DNA from 2 places in the Paeniglutamicibacter sp. NPDC091659 genome. Region 1 is predicted to be linked to the other one. Evidence: predicted binding sites of a transcription regulator. Region 1 holds the regulator's gene; the other holds the start of a gene.
What was found. Region 1 encodes HrcA, which represses chaperone genes, less so after heat shock. Its sites were predicted from a motif close to TTNGCACTCGNNNNNNNCGAGTGCNAA; they were not measured.
Positions count from the first base shown of each region.

Region 2: groL (chaperonin GroEL) is a predicted target of HrcA. The motif match lies at 7,638-7,664, and genes of this name have one in related genera.

Region 1 covers NZ_JBIVTO010000002.1:147,584-157,156, reverse strand. The annotation lists gene ACIQLF_RS05590 (GerMN domain-containing protein) at 298-1,245, shown strand; gene ACIQLF_RS05585 (16S rRNA (uracil(1498)-N(3))-methyltransferase) at 1,387-2,190, opposite strand; gene dnaJ (molecular chaperone DnaJ) at 2,187-3,317, opposite strand; gene hrcA (heat-inducible transcriptional repressor HrcA) at 3,368-4,381, opposite strand; gene ACIQLF_RS05570 (DUF3097 domain-containing protein) at 4,596-5,459, shown strand; gene ACIQLF_RS05565 (DUF4870 domain-containing protein) at 5,691-6,107, shown strand; gene hemW (radical SAM family heme chaperone HemW) at 6,429-7,658, opposite strand; gene lepA (translation elongation factor 4) at 7,661-9,505, opposite strand.
Region 2 covers NZ_JBIVTO010000010.1:110,422-119,994, reverse strand. The annotation lists gene ACIQLF_RS17225 (acetyl-CoA hydrolase/transferase family protein) at 1-439, shown strand, start outside; gene ACIQLF_RS17220 (VOC family protein) at 462-1,268, opposite strand; gene ACIQLF_RS17215 (GNAT family N-acetyltransferase) at 1,404-1,976, opposite strand; tRNA gene ACIQLF_RS17210 (tRNA-Val) at 2,482-2,558, shown strand; gene ACIQLF_RS17205 (LLM class flavin-dependent oxidoreductase) at 2,628-3,683, opposite strand; gene ACIQLF_RS17200 (threonine/serine exporter family protein) at 3,882-5,624, shown strand; gene ACIQLF_RS17195 (uracil-DNA glycosylase) at 5,621-6,394, opposite strand; gene ACIQLF_RS17190 (DUF3263 domain-containing protein) at 6,524-6,820, shown strand; gene ACIQLF_RS17185 (LytR C-terminal domain-containing protein) at 6,915-7,562, shown strand; gene groL (chaperonin GroEL) at 7,842-9,470, shown strand.

The DNA.
Region 1 (9,573 bases):
TACGACTGTTGCCGCCTCCGCAATCTGTGTGGGCAACTAAGGCCTGCGGTCCTTCCGCGGCCAATGGTCCCTGCACCTCGTCCATCTTATCCTGCCCTTGTGGCACCGGCCATTGGCGCGCTGCAGGCCCGTCTGCCCGCCCGGGAACATATCAATCAGGCAACAGTCCCCGCAAAACCCGGATCGAAACCCCCTCTGACCGGTTTTTTGTGCAAGGCTGGGGAAGTTCATCGTCTCCCCCGATGCTGCTCCACCCATGTTTTCAGTTCCCTTTCTCCCAGAGAGCCACTATTTCCGATGTCCCGTTCCCGTCGCACCGCCCATTCCCGCATTGCGGCCTTGGCGCTCATGGCGTTGCTTGGAACCACGGCCTCCTGCGGCCTGGGGACCGGCGCCGAACAGTTCTCGATGCCCGCATCGAACACCGACACCCATTCGGTTGCCCCGTTGTCGGCTGTCGGCATGGAAGCGTTGAGCACCGACCGGAGCATGCCCGTCTACTGGCTCTCGGAATCGGACGGCACGGTGCGTCTCTACCGGGAATTCGTGCAGATCCCCGGGGCCGGCGATCCGATCGCCGCAGCGGTGCGCTACATGCTGTCCTCGAAGCCGCGTGACACCGACTACTTCAACCTGTGGCGTCCGAGCACCTCGATCGGGGCCTCGGTGAGCCCGCAGAACCTGATCACCATCGACCTGGGCAAAAAGGCGTTCGGTGCATCGCTGGATCGCGGCCTCGCGGAACGGTCGATCGCGCAATTGGTGTACACGGCCACTGCCGCCGCGGCCAACGCCGGCATCCTCTCCGACGGCATCGAGCCAAGCGTGCGGATCCAGGTCGACGGATCGAGCGACTTCCTGGCCTTCGGCCAGATTCCTCTGGACCAGACCTTCACCCGCGACGCCACGCTTGCGGCGCCGCTGTGGGTCATCGACCCGCAGGCCGGCAGTTCCGTGCCCGCCGGCAGCGTGAACTTCCGCGGCCTGAGCGCGAGTTTCTCCGGCGGGGAGTTCTGGGAGATCCGGCGGAAGAAGGCCACGAACCCGCTGGGCATCAAGAGCGAGTCGACCGAGCCCGTCGCCTCCGGCCAGCTGCCCGCGGGCAGCGAATCCCGGGACACCAACGAGTTTTCCTTCAGCCACGAGCTGGGGGCCGGCGAGTACACATTCACGGCATGGGGCGTCGATGCGACCACGGACAAGCGGATCGCCCTCGAATCCAAGGACTTCACGGTGACGGAGTAGCCGCACCGCCCGCCAAACACGGCCCGACGCACCGCTGCCAACGCAAGGATCCCTGTGTTGTTCCCCCTTCCCGATGGACCGGGAGGAACAGCACAGGGATCCTTGTGCCTGTGGCCGTGCAGCTTCAAGACTTCTTACGGGTCAGAGCTGTCCGAGCAGGTGCCTGACGAGCACCAGGGCCGCGGGCCCGGCGGTCGAGGCGCGCAGCACGTGCCGGCCCAGCAGGGCCACATTGGCGCCGGCGGCCAGGAACTGGTCGATCTCGTTGTCGGAAATCCCGCCCTCGGGTCCCACGACCAAGTGGACTTCCGCGCGCGGGTTCTCCCCGGAGGCCAGTGCCACGGCGTGCTCGGCGGCCCAGGCGCCGACGACGTCGGCCACCGAGTTGGCCCCGCGTTCGTGAAGCACCAGCACCAGCACCGGTCTCCCTGCGTCCGCCGCGTCCGCCATGGACTTGGCCAGCGCCGGGGTGGAAACCATCGGCAGGACCTCCGGCAGGAACGTGCGCCTGGATTGCTTCAGCGCGCTGAGCACCGTCGCCTCCCACTTGCCCAGGGCCTTGGCGGCCTTGGCCTCGTTCCAGCGCACGATGGCGCGTTCGGACTGCCAGGGGCGCACCGCGTCGATGCCGAGTTCCACCGCGGACTCGACGGCCTGCAGGTCGCGGTCGCCCTTGGCCAGCGCCTGCACCAGGGTGATGCGGACCGGCAGGACCGCCTCGTGCTCGACGGAGGCAACCGTGGCACGCAGCGTGGCCTTGTCGGTGTCCAGCACCTCGACGCTTGCGCGCACACCGGTGCCGTCGACCAGGTCGATCATCTCCCCGCTGCGCACGCGCTTCACGTTCACCGCGTGGTGGGCCTCGGGCCCCTCAAGGGTGAGGACGGTTCCCACGGCGGGGTCGCCGAGGGAACCGCGCTCCATGAAGAAGCACTGGTTGCTCATGAGCCCAGGTTGCCGAGCTTGCCGCGCAGGCGGGAGAACATACCGCCGCTGTTTTCCATGCGCCCCTCGGCGAATTCCTCGCCGCGCAGCTTGGCCAGCTGCTCGAGCAGCTCGCGCTGCGCCGCGTCGACCTTGGTCGGGGTCTCGACGTGCAGGTGCACGATGATGTCGCCGCGCTTGCCGCCGCGCAGGCGCGGAACGCCGTAGCCGGCCAGGCGGACGGTGTCGCCGGACTGGGCGCCGGATTCGACCTCGATGACCTGGGTGCCGTCGAAGGTCTCCAGCTTCAGGTCCGCGCCGAGCGCGGCCGCGGTCATCGGGACGTTCATGCGTGCGTGCAGGTCGACGCCCTCGCGTTCGAAGACCTTGTGGCGGCGCACCTCGATCTCCACGTACAGGTCGCCGTTGGGGCCGCCGCCGGGGCCCGCCTCGCCCTGGCCGGCCAGGTGGATGCGGGTGCCGCTGGCAACGCCGGCGGGGACCTTGAGCTGCTTGGAGATGCGTTCGCGGATGCGGCCCTGGCCGCTGCAGTCGATGCACGGGTCGGGGATGGTGGTGCCGAAGCCGCGGCAGGCCGCACAGGTCTCGACGGTCATCATCTGGCCCAGGAAGGAACGGACCGGACGCTGGACCTGGCCGGCGCCGTGGCAGATGCTGCAGGTGACGGGCGAGGTGCCCTTGCGGCAGCAGGTGCCCTCGCAGGTGGGGCAGGTGACGGCGGTTTCCATCTCCAGCGGGTACACCGTGCCGGCCACCGCATCGGCAAGGTCGATGGTCGCGGTGATCAGTGCGTCGCGTCCGCGCTGCGTGCGCGAGGCCGGGCCCTGGGCCTGGCCGCCGCCGAAGAACTGCTCGAAGATGTCCCCGAAGCCGCCGCCGAAGCCGCCGCCTCCGCCGAAACCGGTCTGGCCCGTGCCGTTCTCGTTGCCCGTGGCGTCGTAGTTCGCGCGCTTGTCCGCGTCGGCGAGCACCTCATAGGCGTGGGTCACCTGCTTGAACTGCTCGGAGGCGTCCTCCCCCGGGTTCACATCGGGGTGCAGCTTGCGGGCCAATTTTCGGTAGGCCTTCTTGATCTCTTCGCCCGTGGCGTCCTTGCTGACGCCCAGAACTTCGTAGTGAGTGCTCACAGTGCTCGCTGTGTCCTTTCGTACTTCAAAAATTGACAATGGCCGAAGCGTTAGCCGGCCAGGATCCGGGAAAGATATCTGGCGACGGCGCGCACGGCGGCCATCGAGGTGGGGTAGTTCATGCGCGTCGGGCCCAACACGCCGATCATCGACTGTTCGCCCGGCCCGTAACCCGTGGCGACCACCGAGGCCTCGGTCAGCGCGCCGTACTGGTTTTCGGTGCCGATACCCACCGCGATCCCGTGGGCGTCCTGCTCGAGTTCGGAGAACAGCCGCAGCAGGACCACCTGTTCCTCGAGCGCCTCAAGGACCGGGGTGATGCTCAACGGGAAGTCGCGGTTTGCGCGGGCCAGGTTGGCGGTGCCGGCCATGACCATGCGGTCCACGGTGTTGTTGCGCGCCAGGGCAGCCAACGACTCCGCGACGGCCCGTGCCGCATGCAGCAACCGTGGTTCGACCAAATCGGTGGGGCCCCCGCAGAGTTTCGAGACATCGGCGATGGGGCGGTTGTCCAACACGGCGAGGAACACCGCGCGCAGGCGCTGGAGGTCTTCCTCGCTGGTGTCCGGGGGCAAGAGTATGACCCGTTGCTCGACCTTGCCGCTGGAGGCAATCAGGACAACGAGTGTCTGCCCGGCGCCAAGGCCCACCAGCTCGATGTGGCGGACCGTGGCGTTCGAGTAATGCGGCACCTGGATGAGCGCCACCTGCTGCGTGATGCTGGCCAGCAGGCGGACGGTGTTTTCGAGGACCTCGTTGAGGTCGTGCGACCCTTCGATCAGTGCGGCTATGGCACGTCGTTCGGCCGGCGAGAGCGGCTTGATGTCGCCGATTTGGTCCACGAAGTGGCGGTAGCCCTTTTCGGTGGGAATCCGCCCGGAGGAAGTGTGCGGGGCGACGATGAAGCCCTCTTCCTCAAGCGATGCCATGTCGTTGCGGATGGTCGCGGCCGAGACCCCGAGGTTGTGACGCTCCAGCAGGGCCCGCGAACCCACCGGTTCACGTGACTTCACATAGTCTTCAACGATGGCTCGGAGGACCTCAAGCCTGCGCGGTTCGGTCATTCTTACCCTCCTGACTACCAGATTGATACGGTCGACGACGCATCGGGGCGCCGGGACCCGTGAAGTTGCGGCATTTAGCACTCGACATGTCCAAGTGCTAAGTCTAATACGTCCGGCTGGGTTGTTAGCATGGTTTGTTCAAACACGGTGATGCCGCGTTCACCACACGTCTCACCGCCGCGGCACGCGACCATCGGCACCGGAAAGTGAAACCATGACCAATTACACCTGGGGCGCCCAAGACATGAGCGCCCCCGTACGACGACAGCTCCGCAAGGTTCCACTGCGCCTGGGCCTGCTCCTCGAGGACGTCGAAAGCGGGTGGGTGGGAGAAGTCGTCCGCATGGAAAAATCCGGCGGCATGCGCGTCATGGCCCTGGAGGACCGTGCGGGCCGGACGAAGTCTTTCCGCACGGGCTTCGGCTTCCTGCTCGAAGGGGAACCCGTGGAAATCACCGAACCGGTCGCCGCGCCGCCGGCCAACCAGGGCACCGCGCGCAGCGCATCGGGTTCGCGCATGGTCACCGACCTGCGGGCCCGCACCGCCCGGGCAAGCCGCATTTGGGTCGAAGGCAAGCACGACGCCCAGCTGGTCGAAAAAGTCTGGGGCCATGACCTGCGGGTGGAGGGCATCGTCGTGGAGCCGCTGCATGGTGTCGATGACTTGGCTGCCGCCATCCGCGACTTCTCACCCGGCCCGCAGCGCAAGCTCGGAATCCTCGTCGACCACCTGGTGTCCGGCACCAAGGAGGCGAAGATCGCCGCCGAGGCAATGCGCGTGCCAGGTGCCGCGGGCAACGTGCTGATTGTCGGCCACCCGTATGTCGACGTGTGGCAAGCCGTCCGCCCCACGGTGCTGGGCATCAGGGCATGGCCTGTGGTGCCGCGCGGAACCGACTGGAAAACCGGCATCCTCAAGGGCCTGGGCTGGCCGCACCAGGAACAGGTCGACGTGGCGCAGGGGTGGGAACGCATCCTGGGGCAGGTGCGAAGCTACGCCGATCTGGAACCATCGCTTTTGGGCCGCGTTGAAGAGGTCATCGACTTCCTTACGGCAGGCGACCACGGACCCGAGTAGTTGTCGCCACACGCGCGACGCGCCCGGCCGGAATAATGTCCGGACCGTGAGAATGCTCACCCTGCCCGCCGATCGTGCCACGTGGACAGCCTGAAGATGTCCATGCTGCATGAAAAACCTTTCACCTTTCGGCCGGGACGCGCCCAAAGCCACGGTTCGATGCATTGGAGCCGTTGGATTGGCGATAAACTGTCCATCGATTCACCAACAGCAACGAAGAGGACACCAGCAGTGGTCAATGAGGCACGACAGCCATCCGGCGCAGGCGACGGCCAGCCGGACCGATTCGAAGGTTCTTCGGACGCCCCGCTGCCACTGACACCCACCGAAGACCGCCAGTGGGCAACCATCGCCCACTTCGGCGCGATCCTTGGGTGCGTTCCCTCGGCCATCATCTACTACGTGTACCGCTCGCGCGGGCCGTTCACGGCGCAGGAATCCAAGGAAGCACTCAACTTCACATTCCCGCTCACGGTCATTGCCGTGGTGCTGAACCTGCTCTCGCTGATTCCCGTCGTCGGGTGGGTCTTCGCGGTTCTCGTGGTCGCAATCTGGATCTTCCTCACCGTCAGCGGCGTCAAGGCGGGCATCAACGCGAACAAGTCCCGCCCCTACCGCTACCCGCTCAACCTTCGGCTGTTCAAGTAGCAAAGAGCCTGCCGGAAACCCAGGGCATTGCCGAAAGGCAGTGCCCTTTTCCGTTGCCAGCTACCGGGCCGACTTGGATGCGGGCCGCACCGAACGCGAATCCGCGGCCGGCGCCGAAGACGCCGACGGGGGGGGACCTGCAGGCCGTGGACAACCGCTGTCGACGCTTGGTCCACGTGGCTCGACGCTTCGCCCCGGATTGAACAAGCGGGTCGGCCAGGCCGCCTTTTCCAAATGACAAAGGTGGGTGGTGGGTTGGAAATTCATCCAACCCGCCACCCACCTTTGTGGGTTCCACCCGCTTTCGCTGCGCGGCGGTTCCTAGAAATCCAGCAGCCTGCGCAACACGGCATCGGCCAACAACCGACCCTGCAGCGTCAGAACGACCTTTTTGGCGAATGCCGCCTCCGGGACCACCAAGCCGTCGGCAATCAAGCCGGCAATTGCCTGCCGGCCCTCGGGATTCAGCTCGGCGGTGTCCATGCCGTCGACGATGCGGGTCAACAGCATGGCCCGTTCCAGGTAGCGTGCGTCCTCGTCCGGGGTTTCACGCCCCGCGGCGGGCGAGGTGCCCGCGTCGATGCGCTGCTGGTACGCGGCCGGGTGCTTGACGTTCCACCAACGCAGCCCGCCCACGTGGGAGTGCGCCCCGGGGCCCGCGCCCCACCAGTCGCCACCCCGCCAGTAGGCAAGGTTGTGCAGGCAGCGGCTGCTTTCGTCCTTCGACCAGTTGCTGACCTCGTACCAGTTGTAACCGGCAGCGGCGAAAAGCTCGTCGGCGATCAGGTACTTGTCGGCGTGGTCGTCATCGTCGATGTTCGCTACCTCGCCGCGGCGGATCTGCCCGGCAAGCCGGGTGCCCTCCTCGATGATCAGCGCGTAGGCGGAGATGTGGTCGGGGTCGTAGCTGAGCGCGGTGTTGACGCTGGTGCGCCAATCCTCGATCGACTCCCCCGGCGTGCCGTAGATCAAGTCGACACTCACCTGCAGGCCCGCAGCCTTCGCCCATTGCACGGCAAGGCCGACCCGCTCGGGGTTGTGCGTGCGGTCAAGGGTTTTCAGGACGTGCGGGACAGCGGACTGCATGCCGATCGACACGCGGGTGAATCCGCCGTCGGCCAGCAGCTGCAGGGACTCGGGCGTCACCGAATCCGGGTTCGCCTCGGTGGTGATTTCCGCGTCGGGAGCAAGGTCCCATTGGGTGCGGATCTCACGCAGCACGCGGACCAGGTCCTCGGCGGGCAGCAACGTGGGCGTTCCGCCGCCGAAGAAGACGGTGGACACGCTGCGCCGCGGCACGCCGGATTCCTCCAGGACCTTGGCGCCGAAGGCGATCTCCGAGGAGACGGCCTCGGCGTAGGTGTCCTGGCTGGAACCCGAGCCGAGCTCGTGGGCCGTGTACGTGTTGAAGTCGCAGTATCCGCAGCGCACGGCGCAGAACGGAATGTGGACGTAGACCGAAAAGGTCCGGTCCACGGCACCATCGGCGCAGATTGCCGGAAGCAACCCGTCCGATGGTGCCGGATCCCCGAGGGGCAAAGCACCTGGCATTGTTACTTCTTCTTGGGCTCGTCGGACGAAAGGGCAACGATGAAGGCTTCCTGGGGAACCTCCACGCGGCCAACCATCTTCATCCGCTTCTTGCCGGCCTTCTGCTTTTCCAGCAGCTTGCGCTTACGGGAAATGTCGCCGCCGTAGCACTTGGCCAGGACGTCCTTGCGGATGGCGCGGATGCTTTCGCGGGCAATGATGCGTGAACCGATGGCTGCCTGGATGGGCACCTCGAACTGCTGGCGGGGAATCAGCTCGCGCAGCTTCGAGGTCATCATGGTTCCGTACGCGTAGGCCTTGTCACGGTGGGTAACCGCACTGAACGCATCGACCTGTTCACCCTGGAGCAGGATGTCGACCTTGACCAGATCCGAGATCTGTTCGCCGTCGGCCTTCCAGTCCAGCGAGGCGTAGCCGCGGGTCTTGGACTTCAGCACGTCGAAGAAGTCGAAGACGATCTCTGCCAGCGGAAGCCAGTAACGGATCTCCACGCGTTCCTCGGAGAGGTAGTCCATGCCGCGCATGACGCCTCGGCGTGACTGGCATAGTTCCATGATGGCGCCGACAAATTCGTGCGGTGCCAAAATGGTTGCAGCAACCATTGGCTCGTGGACCTCGAGGATCTTCCCGTCGGGGAATTCGCTCGGATTGGTCACTGTACGCAGCTTCTTGTCATCGGTCATGACCTCGTACACCACGTTCGGTGCGGTCGAGATCAAGTCGAGGTTGAACTCCGCCTCGAGGCGTTCGCGGGTGATTTCCAGGTGCAAAAGCCCCAGGAAACCAACGCGGAAGCCGAAGCCCAGTGCCACGGAGGTCTCCGGGACGTACGTCAGGGCTGCATCGTTGAGCTGTAGCTTGTCCAGCGCATCGCGCAGGGCCGGGTAATCCGAACCATCGATCGGGTACAGGCCCGAGAACACCATCGGCTTCGGGTCCTGGTAACCGCCCAGAGACTTCTCCGCCGGCTTGGCGAAGTTGGTGACCGTGTCACCGACCTTTGACTGGCGCACGTCCTTCACGCCGGTGATCAGGTAGCCGACCTCGCCGACACCAAGGCCCTTGGAGGGAACCGGTTCCGGTGAGGAAACGCCGATTTCCAGCAGGTCATAGGTGGTGCCGGTCGACATCATCTGGACCTTTTCGCGCGGCGAGATCTTGCCGTCAACCACGCGCACGTAGGTGACAACACCACGGTAGGTGTCGTAGACGGAGTCGAAGATCATGGCGCGTGCCGGGGCATTCGGGTCGCCGACCGGTGCCGGCAGGTCGCGAACAACCTTGTCCAGCAGGGCTTCGACGCCCATGCCGGTCTTACCCGAAACCTGGAGGATGTCCTCCGGGTCGCAGCCAATGAGTTTGGAGATTTCGGCAGCGTACTTTTCGGGCTGTGCCGAGGGAAGGTCGATCTTGTTCAGCACGGGAATGATCGTCATGTCATTCTCCATGGCCAGGTACAGGTTCGCCAGCGTCTGGGCTTCGATGCCCTGCGCAGCGTCAACCAGGAGGATGGCACCTTCGCAGGCCGCCAAGGAGCGCGATACTTCATAGGTGAAGTCGACGTGCCCCGGGGTGTCGATCATGTTCAGCGCGTAGGACTGACCATCGACCTCCCATGGCATGCGTACGGCCTGTGACTTGATGGTGATGCCGCGTTCGCGTTCAATGTCCATCCGGTCCAGGTACTGGGCCTTCATATCGCGTGAGGAGACGACTCCGGTGAGCTGCAACATGCGGTCGGCCAGGGTCGACTTGCCGTGGTCGATGTGGGCGATGATGCAGAAGTTTCTGATGATCGCCGGATCTGTCGCGGCAGGCACCGGTGCGGTGCGGGCCATGGGTGACACGTAAGGGACCTCGCTAATAAGGAGTGGAAAAGTAAGTTGGCAGCGAATTGCTTCGCAATGGCCATTCT
Region 2 (9,573 bases), on a different contig from region 1:
CGAGGCCGACATCTACGGCAACGTGAACTCCACCAACGTGGTCGGCTCGCACGTCATGAACGGCATCGGCGGCTCGGGCGACTTCGCCCGCAACGGCTACCTCTCGGTCTTCATGTCCCCGTCGACGGCCAAGGGCGGGAAGATCTCCGGCATTGTCCCGATGGCCAGCCACGTGGACCACACCGAGCACGACACCATGATCCTGATTACCGAGCAGGGACTGGCCGACCTGCGCGGTCTTTCCCCGAAGATGCGCGCCCAGGTGGTCATCGACAAGTGCGCCCACCCGGAGTACCGCCCGATGCTGCAGGACTACTTCGACCGTGCGCGAGTGGGCAGCTACGGCAAGCACACCCCGCACCTGCTGACCGAATCGCTCGGCTGGCACCAGCGCTACATCGACAGCGGCGACATGCGCCCGGGGTCCGCTTCGGCCTAGCCGACGGATCCGGGCAACGGAGCTAGGGCCGCGCGCCCACGCCCGTCACCGAGAACACTGCGCCTTGCGGGTCCGCGAGGACCAGGGTCATGCCCGGAGGGGTCTTGAACGCCGGAGTGAGGGCGCGCCCGCCGAGCCCGGCGGCGTGGTTCGCCGTGGCTTCGGCGTCGGCGACCCAGAAGTTCGGGGTCCACCGCGCCGGGCCGTCACCGGCGACCATGACGGCCACCACCTCGCGAGAGACCGGCTGCTCCGGCTCGCCGCCCACGTAGCCCGGGAGCCGGAAAAGCATGGCAGCCCCGGCCCCCGCGCCAAAGCTCTGGGTGGTCCAGCCGTAGACCGCCGCATAGAACGCCGCCGCGGAGATGGGGTCGGGGGTGGAAAGCTGGCTCATCGCCCAGGCCCCCGGCTCGTTGACCAGCCGGGCCCCGACGCGGTCGCCGGCCTCCCACAGCCCGTGGACGGCCCCGGAGGGATCCGCAACCACGGCCGCGCGGCCGGCCGGTGCGGCGTCGAAGGGGCCGGCGAGCACGGTGCCGCCCGCCCGCACGACGGCCTCGGCCGAGGCATCGGCATTGTCGACGGCGATCGAGGTCAGCCACGCAACGGGGACCTCCGGGGCGGGCTGCGAGGCGATGCCCGCCACATCGAGCCCCCGCATGCGGGCGACGTAGTAGCGTCCCTCTGAGCCTTCTCCGCCGAGCGGCCCGGGACCGGACGGCTGCCAGTCGAACAGGGAATCGTAGAAGGCCAGTGCGGCGTCCACGTCGGATTGATACGTTTCCACCCAGCACGGCACGCCGGCGGGATAGGAATTTCGTTGGCTCATGACGGCACCTCGGGTCGCGACGGTCGTAGTCGACAACCCTACGCCCGGCCCAAACCGCCGGGCAACGGGTGGAAGGGCCGGCTCCCTGTCGGGATCCGGCCCTTCCAAGGTTCCTGCCTCCAGACAGGTAGGGGCTTAGGCGGAAACGGCGTTGCCCTGGTCCGGGCCAAGGACCAGCGGCTGTGCGGTCGGCAGCACGACGTTCGGCTGCGCGGGAACCAACGGATCCATGCCCATGCGGGTGCGGTACCAGGAGGATTCGGTGGCAACCCAGATGGTCATCGGCAGGCCGGTGAACCACCCGGTGTACTCCTGCTCCGGGGTCCACTTTGCCGAGCGCTCGTAGTAGCTCCAGGAAGCCTCGTTGCGGTTGTCGATGACCGTAATGGGGGTTCCGCCCATGGAGAGGGCATAGGTGAGTCGGGAATCGGCCATGTGCTGGCGGATTCCCAGACGGCGGTAGGCGGGGTGGACGAACATTCCGCCGAGCTCCAGCGGGCGTTCGACCTGGGTGGGTGCCGTCACCGAGGTGTGCACGATTCCCACGCCCACGCGGGTGCCTTCGTGCAGGGCGGTGACGACGAATTCGGCATGGTCCATGCGCTCGTGCCAGCGGGCATCGGGCGTGTGGCAGAGTGCGGACAGGGCATCGCGCTCGGCGCCCATGGGCGGAGCGTAAGACAGGGAGTACTCAATGGTTGGAAGCACTGGGAGCGGTCCTCTAAGTGAAAAAGAGCGAACGAAAGAAGGGGTTCCCGGGATTACGCCGGGCCGGTTCTTTGGCCGGTAGGGGACCGATGCCGGCGGCTCCCGGCAGCTTCCTTGTAGGGCCCAGTTTTTGGGCGTCGTGGAAACGACAAAAGAAATTATTACCCGAGCGTAGGCCTCTTGTAAACACGGCTCGAAAGAGCCAAGCCGGTGGACAAATTCCAACGGCCTCGCACGACGTTTTGAAACCCCGAAAATCCCCGAATTCACGGGGTTTTTGGAGCCTGTGAAGATGTCGGGGTGCGGGCGGTGTTTTACGGAAAATTCATGCGCCGGTTTCCGGCGGTTTCCGGGCCCGCCGGGCCGGTTTTTGGGTGAGGCGGTTCAAGGTCGAAGTGCTTGGCCCGCGCGTTGAAGTCCGGGGTCGGATCGGCCCCGTCGATTTGGTGTGCACCTCACACCTCGGCTAACCTTGTGAGGTACGCCCCCGCGGGGCGGATCAATCGGTTCTTTAGCTCAGTTGGTTAGAGCGCTCGCCTCACACGCGAGAGGTCAGCAGTTCGAGTCTGCTAAGAACCACCAACACGGAAAACCCCCGGCTTTTGCCGGGGGTTTTCCGTTTGCCCATGGGGTGCTCGCGCCCCGACGGACCTAGTCGTCGAGCATGTCCAGGACCAGCGGCTTGACCTTGGTGCCCAGCAATTCGATGCTGCGCATCATGGTTTCGTGCGGCAGCGTCCCGTTCGAGTACTTGATGTCGACGCGTGAGAGGCCCAGCCCCTTGGCGAAGGCCGCGATCTTCTTGGCCACCGTTTCCGGGCCGCCGGCCAGGAGGGAGCCCTCCGGGGCCGCGGAAGCCTCGAAACGAATGCGGCTCGCCGGCGGCCACCCGCGCTCGGCACCCAAACGGTCCATGGTGCGCTTGTAGTGCGGCCACAGCAGATCCAGGGCCTCTTCGTCGGTGTCGGCGACCAGACCGTGGAAGTGCGCGCCGATCTTCTGCTCCGGGTGGCCGAATTCCTCGAGCGACCGCTTGTAGAGGCGGGTCAGCGGTTCAAAGGCCATGGGGGCGCCGCCGATGATGGCCAGGAAGAGCGGCAACCCGTGGCGTCCCGCCCGGACAACGGACTCGGGGCTTCCGCCCACGCCCACCCACGTGTCCAGCTTGCCGGATTCGATGGGAGGGTAAACGCTCTGGTTGCGCAATGCGGACCGGGTTTGTCCCTGCCAAGTCACGGGCTCGGACTTGCGGAGCTTGGCAAAGAGGGCGAGCTTCTCTTCAAAGAGGATCTCGTAGTCGGAGAGTTCATAGCCGAAAAGCGGGAACGACTCGATGAAGGAGCCGCGACCCAGAATAACCTCGGCGCGCCCGTTGGAGAGCGCGTCCACCGTGGCGAAACGCTCGTAGACGCGAACGGGATCGTCGGAGCTCAGGACAGTGACCGCGGAGCCCATACGGATGTTCTTGGTCACGCCGGCGATGGCGCCAAGGACGACCTCGGGTGCCGACACCGAGTAGTCGTCGCGATGGTGCTCCCCGACCCCGAAGAAGTCCAGCCCCGCGGCTTCCGCGGCCTTGGCTTCCTCGACAACGTTTCGAATGACCTCCGCCGGGTGCAACAGACGGCCTTCGGAATCCTCGGTGATGTCTCCGAATGTCTCAACGCCGATTTCAAGTTGCCGGCGCGGGGTGTGGTTTTCGCTCATGGTGCAGTGCTCGCCTTCCAAAGATTTGAATACATTTGCATCTATTTTTGCTCAACGCGGGTGGCGCGGGCGATATTCCCGGGACCCTCCCCGAAGGCCGGTGCGCGGGGCAAAATGTGAGCCAGGAAACCCGTTCGATAAATACCCAAGATACGGCTGTAAGGTGGGGGTGAAAAGGCGCAACCGACAGGAGTGAGCGTGTCTTCAGGCAAGGATCCGGACGGCGCTAAAACAGTGCCCTCCGGTGAAGACCCAAATCCACACGTCGCAAGCATCAGGCGGGTACATACGCGGGAAATGAAACTGGTGGACCCGACTGATTCAAACGTGCCCGAGGCGCCGAAACAGTCGCCTGCCCCCGGAAACCCTGCAGTGCCCGGCAGGCGCACGGCGGACCACGGGAAGCACTCGACGCCCCCGCGCCCGACGCCGAAGGCGCCCGAGCAGCCGGCAAAATTGCCTCCAGCGGTGCAAGACAAACTGAACGCCCAAACGGGTCAGGTCGGTGTGACCCCCAGCGGGGCCCCGGCCCTGCCGCCGAGGGCCAACCCCACAGCCAGACGCATGATTTCCCGCTGGCTTGCCTCGGATACGCCGCCGACCCAGGCGTTCAGCATCGTGGACAGGCTCAGGGGCACTCCCTATGCCAATCCGAAGGTCAACTCGGCGCAGGACGCCTCGGCACGCAAGACCCTGGAATTTGCGCTGGACCTGGCCGAAACGATGTTCCGCTACGGGGCCGGCGCCCTGGAGGTCGAGACAAGCGTCATCGCGGTGACTGCTGCCCTGGGCCTGCGGCACATCGACGTGGACATCACGAACCAGTCGATCAACCTGAACTTCTCCCCGCCCGAGGGCGAGGCGTACTCCATGCTGCGCGTCGTGCGCTCGTGGACCAACAACTTTGCCGGACTTACATACGTGCACCAACTGGTCTCCGACATTGTCGCCGGCGGTGTCACCCGGCAGCAGTCGGTGGACAGGCTTCGGGAAATCTCCCGGCAGCCCAAGCCCTTCCCGCGTTGGATGGTGTCCGGTGCTGCTGGCGGATTTGCCGCGGCGTTCGTTGTCTTCATTGGCGGATCCTTGGTGGGCGCCGCGATTGCATTCATCTCCTCGCTTTTGGTTGGACAGATCGCGAAGTACGCCTCACGTTGGCGCATCCCCGATTTCTTTTCCATTGCCGCATCCACCTTCGTTGTCACGGCCATCGCAGTGCTGTTCCATGCCCTGAATGCACCGATTGACCCGGCACTGGTGGTTTCCGGCGGAATCCTCCTGCTGTTGCCCTCGGCCAGGTTCGTTTCGGCGCTTCAGGATGCCATCAACGGGTTCCCCGTGACCGCGGCGGGCAGGTTCTTCTCCGCGGGGCTCAGCTACGCCGCAATCCTGACGGGCATCATGACTGCCCTGGTGATTGGCCAATTGGCCGGGGCGCCGGAGCTCGACGTGCGGACCATCGACAAGATCGCGTATCCGGGGTGGCTGCTGGTCGTCCTGGTCGCGGCGGCCGTCGTGCTGGGTGCCGTGACCGAACAGACCAGCCGAACCCTTCTGCTGCCCACCGGGGCCATAGCGCTGCTTGGCTACCTGTTGTTGCTGGGCATCCAAGCCCTGGGCGTGGGGGACCGGACGGCTCCGGCCGTGGCCGCCACATTCATCGGTTTGGCGGGCCGTATCATTGCCCACCGGATGCGTGCGCCCCAGCTGGTGCTTGCGGCCCCCGCCATCGTGTTCCTGCTGCCGGGCCTGATGATCTTCCGGTCCATGTACGGACTGGTGTTTGACGTAGAGGACATGACGGGGGCCCTGATCGACATGTTCACGGCATTCACCATCATGATGGCCATCGCCGGCGGCGTGGTCTTCGGGGACACCCTCGCGCGGCCGTTCACCGGCAGTGCCGTCAGCGGGGAACGCAGCGGCATCCGCCGACGCTAGCGCGTGCGGCTTACCGGGGGCAGCGACCAGTCAATGGGCGTTGCCCCTTGTGCTTCCAGCAGCTGGTTGGTTCGGCTGAAGGGGCGCGACCCAAAGAACCCGCGACGTGCCGAGAGTGGCGAGGGGTGTGCCGAGGCAATGATCGGGGTATCGCCCAACCGGTCGCCCAACGCCTGGGCGTCCTTGCCCCAGAGGATTGCAACCAGCGGGCCACCGCGGGCGGCAAGGGCGTCGATCGCCGCGTCGGTGACGGCTTCCCACCCGATGCCGCGGTGGGAGCCTGCTGCGCCGGCGCAGACCGAGAGCACGCGGTTCAGCAACACCACTCCCTGGGCGGCCCACGCCGAAAGGTCGCCGTGGGTCGGCGTGATTATTCCCATGTCGGTGTGCAGCTCGGCATAGATGTTCTTGAGGCTTCGGGGAAGCGGGTTTACCGTTGCCCGGGTCGAAAAGCTCAGGCCCACCGAATGCCCCGGCGTGGGGTAGGGATCCTGCCCCATGACCAGCACGCGGGCCGCTGAGAGGGGCTGCTGGAAGGCGCGCAAGATGTTCCCAGGTGCCGGAAGCACGTGCTCCCCGTTGCTTCGGCGCTTCTCCAGGGTCCTGGCGATGGCGACGAGGTTGCCTTCCACAGGGGCCAGCGCTTCGGCCCAGTCGGGGGCCACCAGGCCAGCAGCAACCGCATCGCCAAGGCCCTTGTCGAAGGGGAACCTGGTGGTGTCGGGTTGTTCGTCGGGTAGCTCAAAGAGCGTTGGTTCTCCGGTGTCCATAGCAGCCATTGTGGCCGAAACGGCCCCCCTTGTAGCAAATGACGGGCACCGGATCCGCGTTAGAATAATTACATTGAACTAATTTGTTGAGGTTCACCATGCGGGGAACTGGATTGTTGAGGGTGTGCGATGTCAACCGAGGCACTTGGGCTTGAGTTCGAGCTTGATGAATCCAGTGAATTGGACGAGCGTTCCCAGCGGATCCTTACGCTGGAGCGGCAGTGGTGGAAGTACGCCGGTGCCAAGGAGCAGGCAATTGCCCAGCTCTTTTCCATCTCCGCAACCAACTACTACCAGCTGCTGAACACCCTGATCGACACGGACGCCGCGTTGGCTTATGACCCTATGCTGGTCAAACGATTGCGTAGACTACGAACGACGAGGCACCGCGCACGTTCGGCCAAAAAGGTTGAATCAGAGGCTTGAGTGCAACGCAGGTTGAAGGTTTTGTTCTTCAACCGCGCCTGCACCCTTGTATCCGCGTGTGCCCCCAAAGCTAGACACATCACCGAGGACGGGCATGACCAACTATCCGCGCGATGAATTTGATCGCGTCCCAGAGTTCAGCAACCGCAGTGGCTCACACCGCGCCGATGGCTGGGCGGCTTCCGCATCTGCCGGTGGCGCGCGCCCGGGCCTCCGTTGGCTGATGGTCTTCGGTGCCGTTGCCCTGCTGCTCGGAGTGTTTTCCTTCACGGCATTGCCCAAGCTCCTGAACGACGGAGGTGGCAAGTCCCCGGCAAACGTGGCGGCAAGCAGCTCCGAGTCCTCGGGTTCGAAGGCTTCGGCGACGGAATCCGAAAGCTCCAAGGCCTCGGACGAGCCCTCATCCTCGGCGGAACCCAGCGAAACGGATGCCGTCCCCAGCGAAAGCGAATCGGGCCTCAGCGGAGCGGCCGACCTTTCGATGAAGGTGGGTGTCTACAACGGCGCCAAAAAGGTGGGACTTGCCGGCACCGTTCGAACCACGCTTTTGAACGCGGGATTCACCAACGTCTCGGCCGCAAACTGGAGCAAGCAGGTCACCTATTCCACGGTTTACTACCGCGACGAGGCCAGCCGCGCCACCGCCGAGCAGGCGGCCAAGGAGCTTGGAATCAGCTCGGTAGTCAAGACCACCAATATCCCGGGCAGCATTGCCGTGGTCCTGGGAAACACCTTCCGCTAAGCGCCGCATTGCGCGCTATGCTCTGGGCTAACGCGTACAGCTTGCACTCTCCATGCTTGAGTGCCAAGATTTGTATTAGCACTCACGAGTTCCGACTGCTAATTCGATCGAAGTTTCGAAGCGAATCCATGCGGTCCGGAGTCTGTGTTTGAGTGAGTCCTGGACCAGAGCAGCGAGAATGTTTCACGATCGTCCCATGACATCGGGGAACATTCGTCCGTCGCGGGCGTTGCCTCCGGTCGTAGATACGCATGAACGTCCCGAAAGGACATAGCCGCTATGGCCAAGATCATTGCATTTGATGAGGAAGCACGCCGCGGCCTTGAGCGCGGCCTGAACATTCTGGCCGACGCCGTCAAGGTAACGCTCGGCCCGCGTGGACGCAACGTCGTTCTGGAAAAGAAGTGGGGCGCCCCCACGATCACCAACGACGGTGTCTCCATCGCCAAGGAGATCGAGCTCGAGGATCCGTTCGAAAAGATCGGTGCAGAGCTCGTCAAGGAAGTTGCCAAGAAGACCGACGACGTTGCTGGCGACGGCACCACCACCGCCACCGTCCTGGCCCAGGCACTGGTCAAGGAAGGCCTGCGCAACGTTGCCGCCGGCGCCGACCCGCTGTCCCTGAAGCGCGGCATCGAGAAGGCCGTCGAGGCCGTCACCGTCGAGCTGCTGGCTTCCGCCAAGGAAATCGAAACCAAGGAAGAGATCGCGGCCACCGCCTCGATCTCCGCCGGTGATGAAGAAATCGGCGCACTGATCGCCGAGGCACTGGACAAGGTCGGCAAGGAAGGTGTCATCACCGTCGAGGAGTCGAACACCTTCGGTCTCGAGCTTGAGCTCACCGAGGGCATGCGCTTCGACAAGGGCTACATCTCCGCCTACTTCGTGACCGACAACGAGCGCCAGGAAACGGTCCTTGAGGATCCGTACATCCTGATCGTCAACTCGAAGATCACCAACGTCAAGGACATGGTCTCCATCCTGGAGAAGGTCATGCAGTCGAACAAGCCGCTGCTGATCATCGCAGAGGACATCGAGGGCGAAGCCCTTGCGACCCTGATCGTGAACAAGATCCGTGGCCTGTTCAAGTCCGTCGCCGTCAAGGCTCCGGGCTTCGGCGACCGCCGCAAGGCCATGCTGGCCGACATCGCCATCCTCACCGGTGGCCAGGTCATCTCCGAGGAAATCGGCCTGAAGCTCGAAAACGCCACCATCGACCTGCTGGGCTCCGCCCGCAAGGTAGTTGTCACCAAGGACGAGACCACCATCGTCGAGGGTGCAGGCGACGCCGAGGAAATCGCCGGCCGCGTGAACCAGATCCGCGCCGAGATCGAGAACACCGATTCGGACTACGACCGCGAGAAGCTGCAGGAACGCCTGGCCAAGCTGGCCGGCGGCGTTGCAGTCATCAAGGCCGGTGCCGCAACCGAGGTCGAGCTCAAGGAACGCAAGCACCGCATCGAAGATGCAGTGCGCAACGCCAAGGCAGCCGTTGAAGAAGGCATCGTTGCCGGTGGCGGCGTGGCCCTCATCCAGGCTGGCGCTGCTGCATTCGCCAAGCTGAACCTGACGGGCGACGAGGCAACCGGTGCGAACATCGTTCGCGTTGCCATCGAAGCACCGCTGAAGCAGATCGCCTTCAACGCCGGCATGGAGCCGGGCGTTGTCGCCGACAAGGTCAAGGGCCTGCCGGCCGGTCACGGCCTGAACGCCGCCACCGGCGTCTACGAGGACCTGTTGGCTGCAGGCGTGAACGACCCGGTAAAGGTGACCCGCTCTGCACTGCAGAACGCCGCCTCGATCGCCGGCCTGTTCCTCACCACCGAAGCAGTTGTTGCTGACAAGCCGGTTCCGGCTGGCGCAGCAGTAGGTGGCGGCGACGACATGGGTGGCATGGGCGGATTCTAATCCCCCCTGCAGCACCCCTGGCAATACCGCGCGGACCGCGGAACACGTTCCCCTTGGGGAATGGTGTTCCGCGGTCCGCCGCTTTTAACAACCGGGAACCAAG